DNA from 4 places in the Streptomyces sp. NBC_00237 genome. Region 3 is predicted to be linked to each of the others. Evidence: riboswitches for the same ligand, from Rfam matches in the RefSeq annotation. Region 3 holds a riboswitch; each other region holds the start of a gene.

What was found. Region 3 has a riboswitch for cyclic di-AMP ahead of OG897_RS20005 (M23 family metallopeptidase). Riboswitches for the same ligand answer to the same signal wherever they lie in the genome.
Positions count from the first base shown of each region.
Region 1: linked by a shared signal. The riboswitch ahead of OG897_RS15550 (LysM peptidoglycan-binding domain-containing M23 family metallopeptidase) and the one ahead of OG897_RS20005 (M23 family metallopeptidase) in region 3 are both predicted to bind cyclic di-AMP.
Region 2: linked by a shared signal. The riboswitch ahead of OG897_RS25180 (C40 family peptidase) and the one ahead of OG897_RS20005 (M23 family metallopeptidase) in region 3 are both predicted to bind cyclic di-AMP.
Region 4: linked by a shared signal. The riboswitch ahead of OG897_RS04695 (transglycosylase family protein) and the one ahead of OG897_RS20005 (M23 family metallopeptidase) in region 3 are both predicted to bind cyclic di-AMP.

Region 1 is NZ_JAPEMT010000002.1:264,751-266,943, reverse strand. It holds gene OG897_RS15560 (DUF6126 family protein) at 1-7, shown strand, start outside; gene OG897_RS15555 (tyrosine-protein phosphatase) at 18-818, opposite strand; cyclic di-AMP (ydaO/yuaA leader) riboswitch at 1,138-1,345, shown strand; gene OG897_RS15550 (LysM peptidoglycan-binding domain-containing M23 family metallopeptidase) at 1,350-2,193, shown strand, end outside.
Region 2 is NZ_JAPEMT010000002.1:2,572,230-2,574,422, forward strand. It holds gene pcrA (DNA helicase PcrA) at 1-921, opposite strand, end outside; cyclic di-AMP (ydaO/yuaA leader) riboswitch at 1,181-1,355, shown strand; gene OG897_RS25180 (C40 family peptidase) at 1,353-2,193, shown strand, end outside.
Region 3 is NZ_JAPEMT010000002.1:1,374,056-1,376,248, forward strand. It holds gene OG897_RS20000 (GntR family transcriptional regulator) at 1-433, opposite strand, end outside; gene OG897_RS20005 (M23 family metallopeptidase) at 592-1,386, opposite strand; cyclic di-AMP (ydaO/yuaA leader) riboswitch at 1,400-1,568, opposite strand; gene OG897_RS20010 (pitrilysin family protein) at 1,828-2,193, opposite strand, start outside.
Region 4 is NZ_JAPEMT010000001.1:1,076,664-1,078,856, forward strand. It holds gene OG897_RS04690 (transglycosylase family protein) at 1-559, shown strand, start outside; cyclic di-AMP (ydaO/yuaA leader) riboswitch at 824-1,021, shown strand; gene OG897_RS04695 (transglycosylase family protein) at 1,024-1,731, shown strand; gene eno (phosphopyruvate hydratase) at 2,183-2,193, shown strand, end outside.

The DNA.
Region 1 (2,193 bases), 1.1 Mb from region 3:
CGCCTGAGGGCAGACGGCTACTCGGTCAGGCGCTCACGCAGTGCCGCGCGGACCTCGGGGGAGAGTCGCAGGCCCTGTTCCAGGTAGGCGTCCGTGGTGCCCCAGGTCTCCTCGATGGTGTCGAAGGCCGCGTCCAGGTACTCCACGCGGGCATCGAAGAGCGGTGCGAGCAGGCTCATGACCTCGGCGTTCATCGCCTCGGGGGAGTCGCTGCCGCGACGCACCCTGTACCGGCGGTGCGGGTCGTTGGACTTCACGTAGTCCGCGCGGATCGCGTCCGGCTCCACGCCCACGGCCAGCAGCGTCACAGCGATCGCCAGACCCGCCCGGTCCTTGCCCGCCGCACAGTGCATCAGTGCCGGAACGCTGTCCTCCGCGAGCGCGTGCAGTACCCGGCTGTGCTCCGCCGTCCGCTCCGCGATCATGCGGCGGTACGAATCCGTCATGCGGGCCGCGGCCTTGCCGTCGGCGAGGACCTCGCGCAGCTGGTCGATGTTCCCGTCGCGCACCATCCGCCAGAACTCCGTGCCGTCCGCCGGGTCGCTCAGCGGGATGTTCACGTTCCGTACGCCCGTCAGCTCGACGTCCGGACCCTCCAGCCGCTGGTCCGCCGCATTGCGGAAGTCGAAGACCGTGTGGAGGGCGAGGGCGTCGAAGAACGCCGTGTCCGTCTCGGTGGCGTGCGCCAGGTGGCCGCTGCGGAAGAGCCGTCCGTAACGTGTCCGCCCGCCGTCGACGGTCGGCAGGCCGCCCACGTCGCGGAAGTTCCGTACACCTGCGAGATCCGGCTCGGCCGACGGCGATGCCTGCTGCGTCACGAGTGCTCCTCAAGGTCGTTCACCGACGCGGGCACGTCGGCGGACACTGGCCGACAATACGACAGACGTACGCCGATCCACCCCGAAATGGGGGCCCCGGGCAACCAACTCGGGGGATGCGGGAGGGCGAGTGAGCAGAATCATAGGGACGGCAGTGACTTCTGCTGCCGAAGCGTCAAACGGCAGGCCAGAGGCGGGAGATGGCGTCCGGGACGGTTGCTCGCGACCGGGAGAATCGTGGAGAAGGGGTGTCCGGGAGAAGGAGAAGGCGGGAACGGCTTGTTCAGGCGGTCCGCACTCGCTTACGGTCACCGTCAATCCGGGTGGACCGCCGAATCCTGCCACCGCTCGGAGTCCGCACCCACTTTCTTCGTGTGGCAGGAGCGGGGGACCCAGGTAGTACGCCGGACCCGGAGGACGAAAGTCCGCCGGTACGGCTTGGGGTGAAGCAGCGCTCCCACCGGAGCGAGGCCGGGCAGCTCCAGCCCGAACCCGACAGCTCACCTCGCAGGCGCCGGAGAGGAATCCGTCATGCCTGCAAAGGGTAAGCACCGCCGCCCGAAGCCCAGTTCCTCGCTCACCCGCGGCTTCGTCGCCGCCGGTACGGGCGGTGCGGCACTGGCCCTTCCGCTCATCGGCGCCACCGGGGCGCACGCCGTGGACAAGGGTGCGGCGCCTGTCGCGCTGCCGCAGGAGGCGCCGAAGGCGCAGATTCCGCAGCAGCGGACGGCCCCGCAGGCGCAGCAGCCGCAGAAGGCCGCGCCGCAGACCGACACCCGTACGTACTCCGTGGTGAGCGGCGACAGCCTGTCGAAGATCGCGGCGGACGAGGACGTGCGCGGCGGCTGGCAGAAGGTCTACAGCGACAACGAGAAGGTCGTCGGTGAGGATCCGTCGCTGATCTTCCCCGGCATGAAGCTCACCCTCGGCGGCAAGGCCCCGGCCGGGTCCGGCTCCTCGGCCTCCGCCGCCTCCGACCGGCAGGCGTCCGCCCCCGTCGCGCAGCAGCAGAAGACCGAGCGCGTGGAGCGTACGGAACAGCGCGCGGAGCAGCGGGCCGAGAAGCGCGTGGAGAAGAAGGCCGAGTCCCGGCGGACCGAGCGCCAGCAGTCCAAGAGCTCCGGCTTCTCCGCGCCCGTCCCCTCGGGCGTCTCCACCCCGTACCGCGCCTCCGGCGGCAGCTGGTCCAGCGGTTACCACACGGGTGTCGACTTCCGCGCGTCCTCCGGCACCCCGGTCAAGGCCGTCGGCGCGGGCACCGTGGTCTCCGCCGGTTGGGGCGGCGCGTACGGCAACGAGGTCGTCATCCGGCACAACGACGGCCGTTACTCGCAGTACGCGCACCTCTCCGTGCTGAACGTCCGCTCCGGCCAGG
Region 2 (2,193 bases), 1.2 Mb from region 3:
CGGACCGGACGGGCCGACCAGCTCGCGGACCAGCGTGTACTGGGCGTGGTTGGTGTCCTGGTACTCGTCGACCATGACGTGCCGGAAGCGCATCCGGTAGTGCTCGGCGACGTCCGGGAACGCCTGGAGCAGGTGCACCGTGGTCATGATGATGTCGTCGAAGTCCAGCGCGTTCGCCTCGCGGAGGCGGGACTGGTACATCGCGTACGCCTGGGCGAGGGTCTTCTCGAAGCCGTCGGCGGCCTGCCCGGCGAAGGTCTCCTCGTCTATCAGCTCGTTCTTGAGGTTGGAGACCTTGGCGCTGAAGGACTTCGGCGGGAAACGCTTGGGGTCGAGGTCCAGGTCGCGGCAGACCAGGGCCATCAGGCGCTTGGAGTCGGCGGCGTCGTAGATCGAGAACGACGACGTGAAGCCGAGCTTCTTGGACTCGCGGCGCAGGATGCGCACGCACGCGCTGTGGAAGGTCGACACCCACATCATGTTGGCGCGCGGACCGACCAGCGCCTCGACGCGCTCCTTCATCTCGGCCGCGGCCTTGTTGGTGAAGGTGATCGCGAGGATCTGACCGGGGTGCACACCGCGCGCGGAGAGCAGGTGCGCGATGCGGTGGGTGAGCACGCGGGTCTTGCCCGAACCGGCTCCGGCCACGATGAGCAGCGGCGAACCGGCGTGCACGACGGCGGCGCGCTGGTTCTCGTTCAGCCCGTCGAGGAGCGCCGCCGGGTCGGTGACCGGGCGGGGGGCGCCGTCCCGGTAGTACGCGTCCCGGGGCGGCGGCGGACCGTCGAAGGCGCCCGCGAAGAGGTCGTGCGGAACCTCCTCCGGAGGGGCACCTTCTTCGGTGTCCTCCGGGGGCGGCGGGGCCGATTCGTCCTTGTTCTGGAGGTCGGCCAGGAAGCTGTCGTCAAAGAGGCTGCTCATCGCCTACCGAGTCTAGGCGGCCCCACTGACAGCCCGGCCCGGATTCCGCCACAACGGCGGTCGCACGGGGTCGCGGCGGGCCGGTGGTACGGGGCCGGGGCGGGCCGGACGCCACCGTCTGTGACGACTTCCTCACACCCCCGCGAAGGTCACGAAAACGTATCGGGCATATCGAACATCAGGCTTCCCACCCGTCACAGCCATTCGTTACGGTGCTGCGCGAGCGGCCCGTACCCCCCTCGGCGAACCGCGCCGGAACGGTCGCCGCACGCCGAATCCGCGCCGCCCGCAAGGCGGTTCGGAACCGGGGACCCACTCGTACCACCGGGGTGAATCGGCCCGTACCCCCCACGCACGCGGGCCGTAGGGCGCGCCTTCCTTGTCTCCTGCCCGAACCCGACAGCTAACCCGGTAGGCGGCCCACGGAAGGAATGCCTGCTTTGGCATCGCATCGCAAGCCACGCACCCGCACCACGTCGTTGATACGCACCTCCACACCCGGCGTCGGCGTCACGACCGCCGCTCTGATGACCGTCGGCATCGTCACCCAGTCCGCGCAGGCGGCCCCCGCCGCGCCGAAGCCCTCCGTCGAGGAGGTGCAGCAGAAGGTGGACGCGCTGTACCGGCAGGCCGGGGCGGCGACCCAGGAGTACAACGCGGCCAAGGAAGCCACCCGCAAGCAGAAGGGCAGGGTCGACGCGCTCCTCGACGACGTCGCCAAGCGCACCGACAAGCTCAACCAGGCCCGGCGCACGCTCGGCTCCCTCGCCGCCTCGCAGTACCGCAGCGGATCGGTGGGGTCCACCGCCGCACTGCTCCTCGCGGACGACCCGCAGTCGTACTTCGAGTCGCGGCGGCTGATGGCACGGGCCACCGAACGGCAGCAGAAGCTCATCGGCGACTACAGCACCCAGCAGGAGGCCGCCGCCAAGAAGCGGGGTGAGGCGACGCGCAGCCTGGAGCGGCTGACCACGGCGCAAGCCACGCTCCGGACGTCCAAACAGAACGTGCAGGACAAGCTGGGGCAGGCGCGCGGGCTGCTGTCGCGGCTGACCGAGCAGGAGAAGGCGCGGCTGGCGGAGCTGGAGCGCGAGCGGGAGGCGGAGGCCAAGCGCAAGGCGGACGAGCTGGCCCGGGAGCAGGCGCGGGAGGCCGCCAAGGAGAAGGAGCGGGAGAAGGAGAAGCCCGGAGAGGGCTCTGGATCAGGCTCCGACTCCGGCTCCGGAAGCGGCTCCGGCTCCGGAAGCGGCTCCGGCTCCGGAAGCGGCTCGG
Region 3 (2,193 bases):
TGATCAGCCCGGGGCTGCCGGACGCCTGGGCGAGCGTCTCGTGGAACCAGCCGCCGAGCGCCGACAGATCCGCGGTCTCGGGCCGCCTCGCCCGCTCCTGCCCCAGCCTGACCAGGCCACGGAGCACTTTGAGGTGCGAGTCGGTGCGCCGGGAGGCCGCTCGCGCGGCGCCCAGCGGCTCCAGCAGCGTCCGCATCTCCAGCAGGTCGGCGGCCTCTTGGGCGGTCGGCTCGGCGACACAGGCGCCCGCGTGCCGCCGGGTGGTGACGAAGCCCTCGGCCTGAAGGGTGCGCAGCGCCTCGCGGACGGGAACGCGCGAGACGCCGTACCGGCGGGCCAGCACTTCCTCGGTGAGCCTGCTGCCGCGCGGCAGGACGCCGGAGACGATGTCGTCGCGGATCGCCGTACACACCGAATGCGCGGGAATGCGCATGCCCGGACCTCCGTCTGCCCACTGAATTGTTCCGTCAACTCTATTGCAGCGACCGGGAATTACGGAAGGCGGTTCGCCGGTACGGCAATCAGCCATGCCGTGGTACGAGAAATGCCCCGGCTCACACGGAGCCGGGGCATTTCGAGCGGGAGGCGCGGTCAGACGCTGACGCCGTGCTGACGCAGGTAGGAGACCGGGTCGATGTCCGAGCCGTACTCGGGCGAGGTGCGGGCCTCGAAGTGCAGGTGCGGGCCCGTGGAGTTGCCGGTCGAGCCGGACAGACCTATCTGGTCGCCGGAGCCGACGCTCTGGCCGACCGAGACGCTGATCGAGGCGAGGTGGCCGTACTGGGTGTACGAACCGTCGTTCATCCGGATCACGACGTTGTTGCCGTACGCGCCGCCCCAGCCCGCCTCGACGACCGTGCCGGAGCCGACGGCGACGACGGAGGAGCCGGAGGACGCGTGGAAGTCGACGCCGGAGTGGCTGCCGGAGGACCACAGGGAGCCGCCGGACTTGTAGCTCGTGGAGACGTACGAGTCGGCGACCGGCAGGCGGAAGGTGTTGAGGCGCTTGCGCTCGGCCTCGCGGGCGGCGCGCTCGCGCTCCTCGCGCTCCTTCTTGGCCTTCGCCTCGGCCTTGCGCTTGATCTCGGCCTTGCGCTTGATCTCCGCCTGGCGCTCGGCCTCGGCCTGGTCCAGCACCTCCTGCTGCGCGAGGGCCTGGGCCTCGACCTGCGCGGTCAGGGTGCCTGCGGCGGAGTGGTCCAGCGCGACGGCGCGGATGGAGCCGGTGTCTTCCGCGGCCAGGTCCTGCTCGGCGGCGATGGCCTGCGGGGCCAGCGTTCCGATGACACCGGTCGTGGTGAGGGCGGCGACTCCGGCGATGTTGGCGCTCTTGCGCGACAGCACGGAGGGACGCCGGTGCTTCCCGGCGGCACGGGTGAACGCCATGGAGTGGCTGTTTCCTTTCCTTCCTTCTCGCCTACCGGGTTAGCTGACGGGTTCGGAGCAGGAAGGTCTCCTACGGGCCCCACCTGCCCGTGAAGGGCGATGGCGTCCGATTCACCCCAGGGACTGATTGGGTCCCCGGCTCCCCAGGCTCGCGCCTGACGGGGACTCGGCGATGACTGCCCGGTGCCGCGGTTGCGGCGCGCTCTGACGGACAGCCGGGTCGACGCTAAGCGGCCCTTCTTTCAATCACCAAACAGACGGCCGCTTTTGTGAAGGAGCCCACACGGCAGACAGGCAACCTCTCCAATAAACCGGACATAAAGGAGGACCCCGACGACTCGGAAGTCAACGGGGCCCCACTTGTCCTGCTTTTCACCGGTTGCCCGGGTGGCCTTGGATCGGTCTTTGATCGGTCAGCCGGTCAGCCGGTCAGTCGGTCAGTCAGCCCGTGACGACCGTGACCTCGCCGATGTTCAGCGCCCGTACGGGATCCGCGATCACCGAGGCGTCCCCGACCAGGACCGTGACCAGCCTGTCCACCGGGAAGGCGTTCACCACGGCGGCGGTGGCCTCCACGGTGCCGGTCGCGGCGAGCCGCGCGTACAGCTGGGCCTGGAAGTCGTCGGGCAGGTGCTGCTCGACCTGGTCGGCCAGCGTGCCCGCGACCGCCGAGGCCGTCTCGTACTTGAGCGGGGCCACCCCGACGAGGTTCTGCACGGCGACGTCACGCTCGGCGTCGGTGAGACCCCCGGCCGCCAGCGTCCGCAGGACCTTCCAGAGGTCGTCCAGGGCGGGCCCGGTCGACTC
Region 4 (2,193 bases), on a different contig from region 3:
CAGCGTCTCGCCCAGCACCGGTCCGACCGGTGAGCGGCCCGCCCCGGGCGCCACCGATTCCGGTACGCACGCCACTCCCGACGCCACCGCGACTCCCGGCACCGGGACCCCGGACACTCCCGACGCCTCCGCCTCTTCCGGTCCGGCCACTTCCGGCGGCGGCAAGCACCGAGGCACTCCCGCCCCCGAGAACTCCCTTCCGGCACCGGGCGATTCGCCCGCGTCCGGCAGTGAGCGCGAGGCGGGCGACGCGGCCGACGAGGGCGACCGCGAGGGCGGCAGGCACGCCTCGCGGGACGGCGGCGGCAAGGGCGAGGACAAGGGCGCGAGCGAGGGCCGAGGCACGGTCGAGGCGCCCGAGTCCGGCACGTACACCGTGCGGCCCGGTGACAGCCTCTGGCACATCGCGGACGAGACGAAGGTCCCCGGCGGCTGGTCCGCCCTCTACGAGGCGAACAGGGACTCCCTCGGCACCGATCCGGACCTCATCAAGCCTGGTCAGCACCTGGAGCTGAAGGACGGTCAGGTCGCCGAGAAGGCGGAGAAGGCCGAAAAGTAGGGGCAGTTAAGGGGGTTATGTCCACTTCTGCGCAAGTGAGACATGAGTCTCTTCGCTCCAACTGGCGTGTCCTCCCTGTGATCTCCCCCTGCGCCCCCTCTGACCTGCGTAAACAGGAGTGATGAGGGGGCAAGTAGGGGGCGGATGTCCCTGATGTGCCTCTTTGAACATCGGGGACTCCTGTGATTACGGTCGTCCTCGCTCGCCACCGGTGAGCACCGGAGCCCGCACGCCGAATCCTGCCGGCGGGCCTCGGCAGCAGTCGTCGCGAAAGCGCCGTAGGCAGGAGCGGGGGACCCAAGGTAAGTGCCGGGCCCGGACGTTGAGAGACGTGCGAGAACGGCTTGGGGTGAAGCCGCCGAAACGGAAGGCCGCAGCAGTGCGGCGGATCCGGACCGGTGGCCGGGCGAACTCACAGCCCGAACCCGACAGCTCACCTCGAAGGCGTCGGTGAGGGAATATCCATGTCGCTTTTCAGCAGCAAGGGCAAGCACCGCCGTCCGTCCAAGGCCACCCGTGTCGCCACCCTGGCGAGCGTCACCGGTGTCGCGGTCGCCGCTCCGCTGATCGGGGCCACCTCGGCCTCCGCCGCCTCCGTCGACACCTGGGACGCCGTCGCCCAGTGCGAGTCCGGCGGTAACTGGTCCATCAACACGGGCAACGGCTACTACGGCGGCCTCCAGTTCACGAACTCCTCGTGGGCCGCCGCCGGTGGCACCCAGTACGCCCCGCGTGCCGACCAGGCCACCAAGGGCCAGCAGATAGCCACCGCCGAGCGCCTGCTCAAGATCCAGGGCCCCGGCGCCTGGGCCTGTGCCGGTGCGGGCAACCTGAGCAACGACGGCGTGGACCCGGGCGTCAGCACCGGTTCCGGTTCGGGCTCGCAGAAGTCCGCCCCGAAGGCTCCGAAGGCCCAGAAGACCGAGAAGAAGCGCCAGGCCCCGGCCGCGTCCCGCAGCGAGACCCGCTCGGTGCCCAAGGTCGAGTCCAAGGCCGGCGGCCCGATCAAGAAGGGCGACGGCGAGTACCAGGTCAAGGCCGGCGACACCCTCTCGATGATCGCCGCGTCCCACCACGTCAAGGGCGGCTGGCAGCACATCGCGGACCTGAATGAGGACGTCGTCTCCGACGCCGACCTCATCTTCCCGGGTCAGCAGCTCCACCTTCGCTGACCCAGCGGGGACCGACGGCCCACCCCCGTCCGTCCCCGCCCCGCGGGAACCCCGGCGGCCCACCCCCGCCCGGTTCCCGCACCGCGGAGGCGGCGGCTCACCCCCGCCGCCTCCGCACCCCGGCCCCGGCCGGGCGCGACTTCCCCCCGAACGCGCCCGGCCGGGGTCTTCTCCGTAACAAGGGCGTACGGCAGGGCTCACCCGTGCGCGACCGCACTCAGGCGTGCATACGGGCCGTACTCGGGGATGAACAGATCCGTAACGCACGGTGATGCCGACAGGGCCCTTCGTCCTGTATTACAGGCATTCGGGCATCTTTTCGTCCCAGCGTGCGGTCGATCGGCTGGCTGTTGCCCCGGAGCCGGTTAGGCTCTTGACGCAAGGCCGAAAGCGACCCTGCGCCGTGTGCCCCTTCAGGGGCCCGCCCCTTTGCGTCACATCCCATAAGGAGATGCTCGTGCC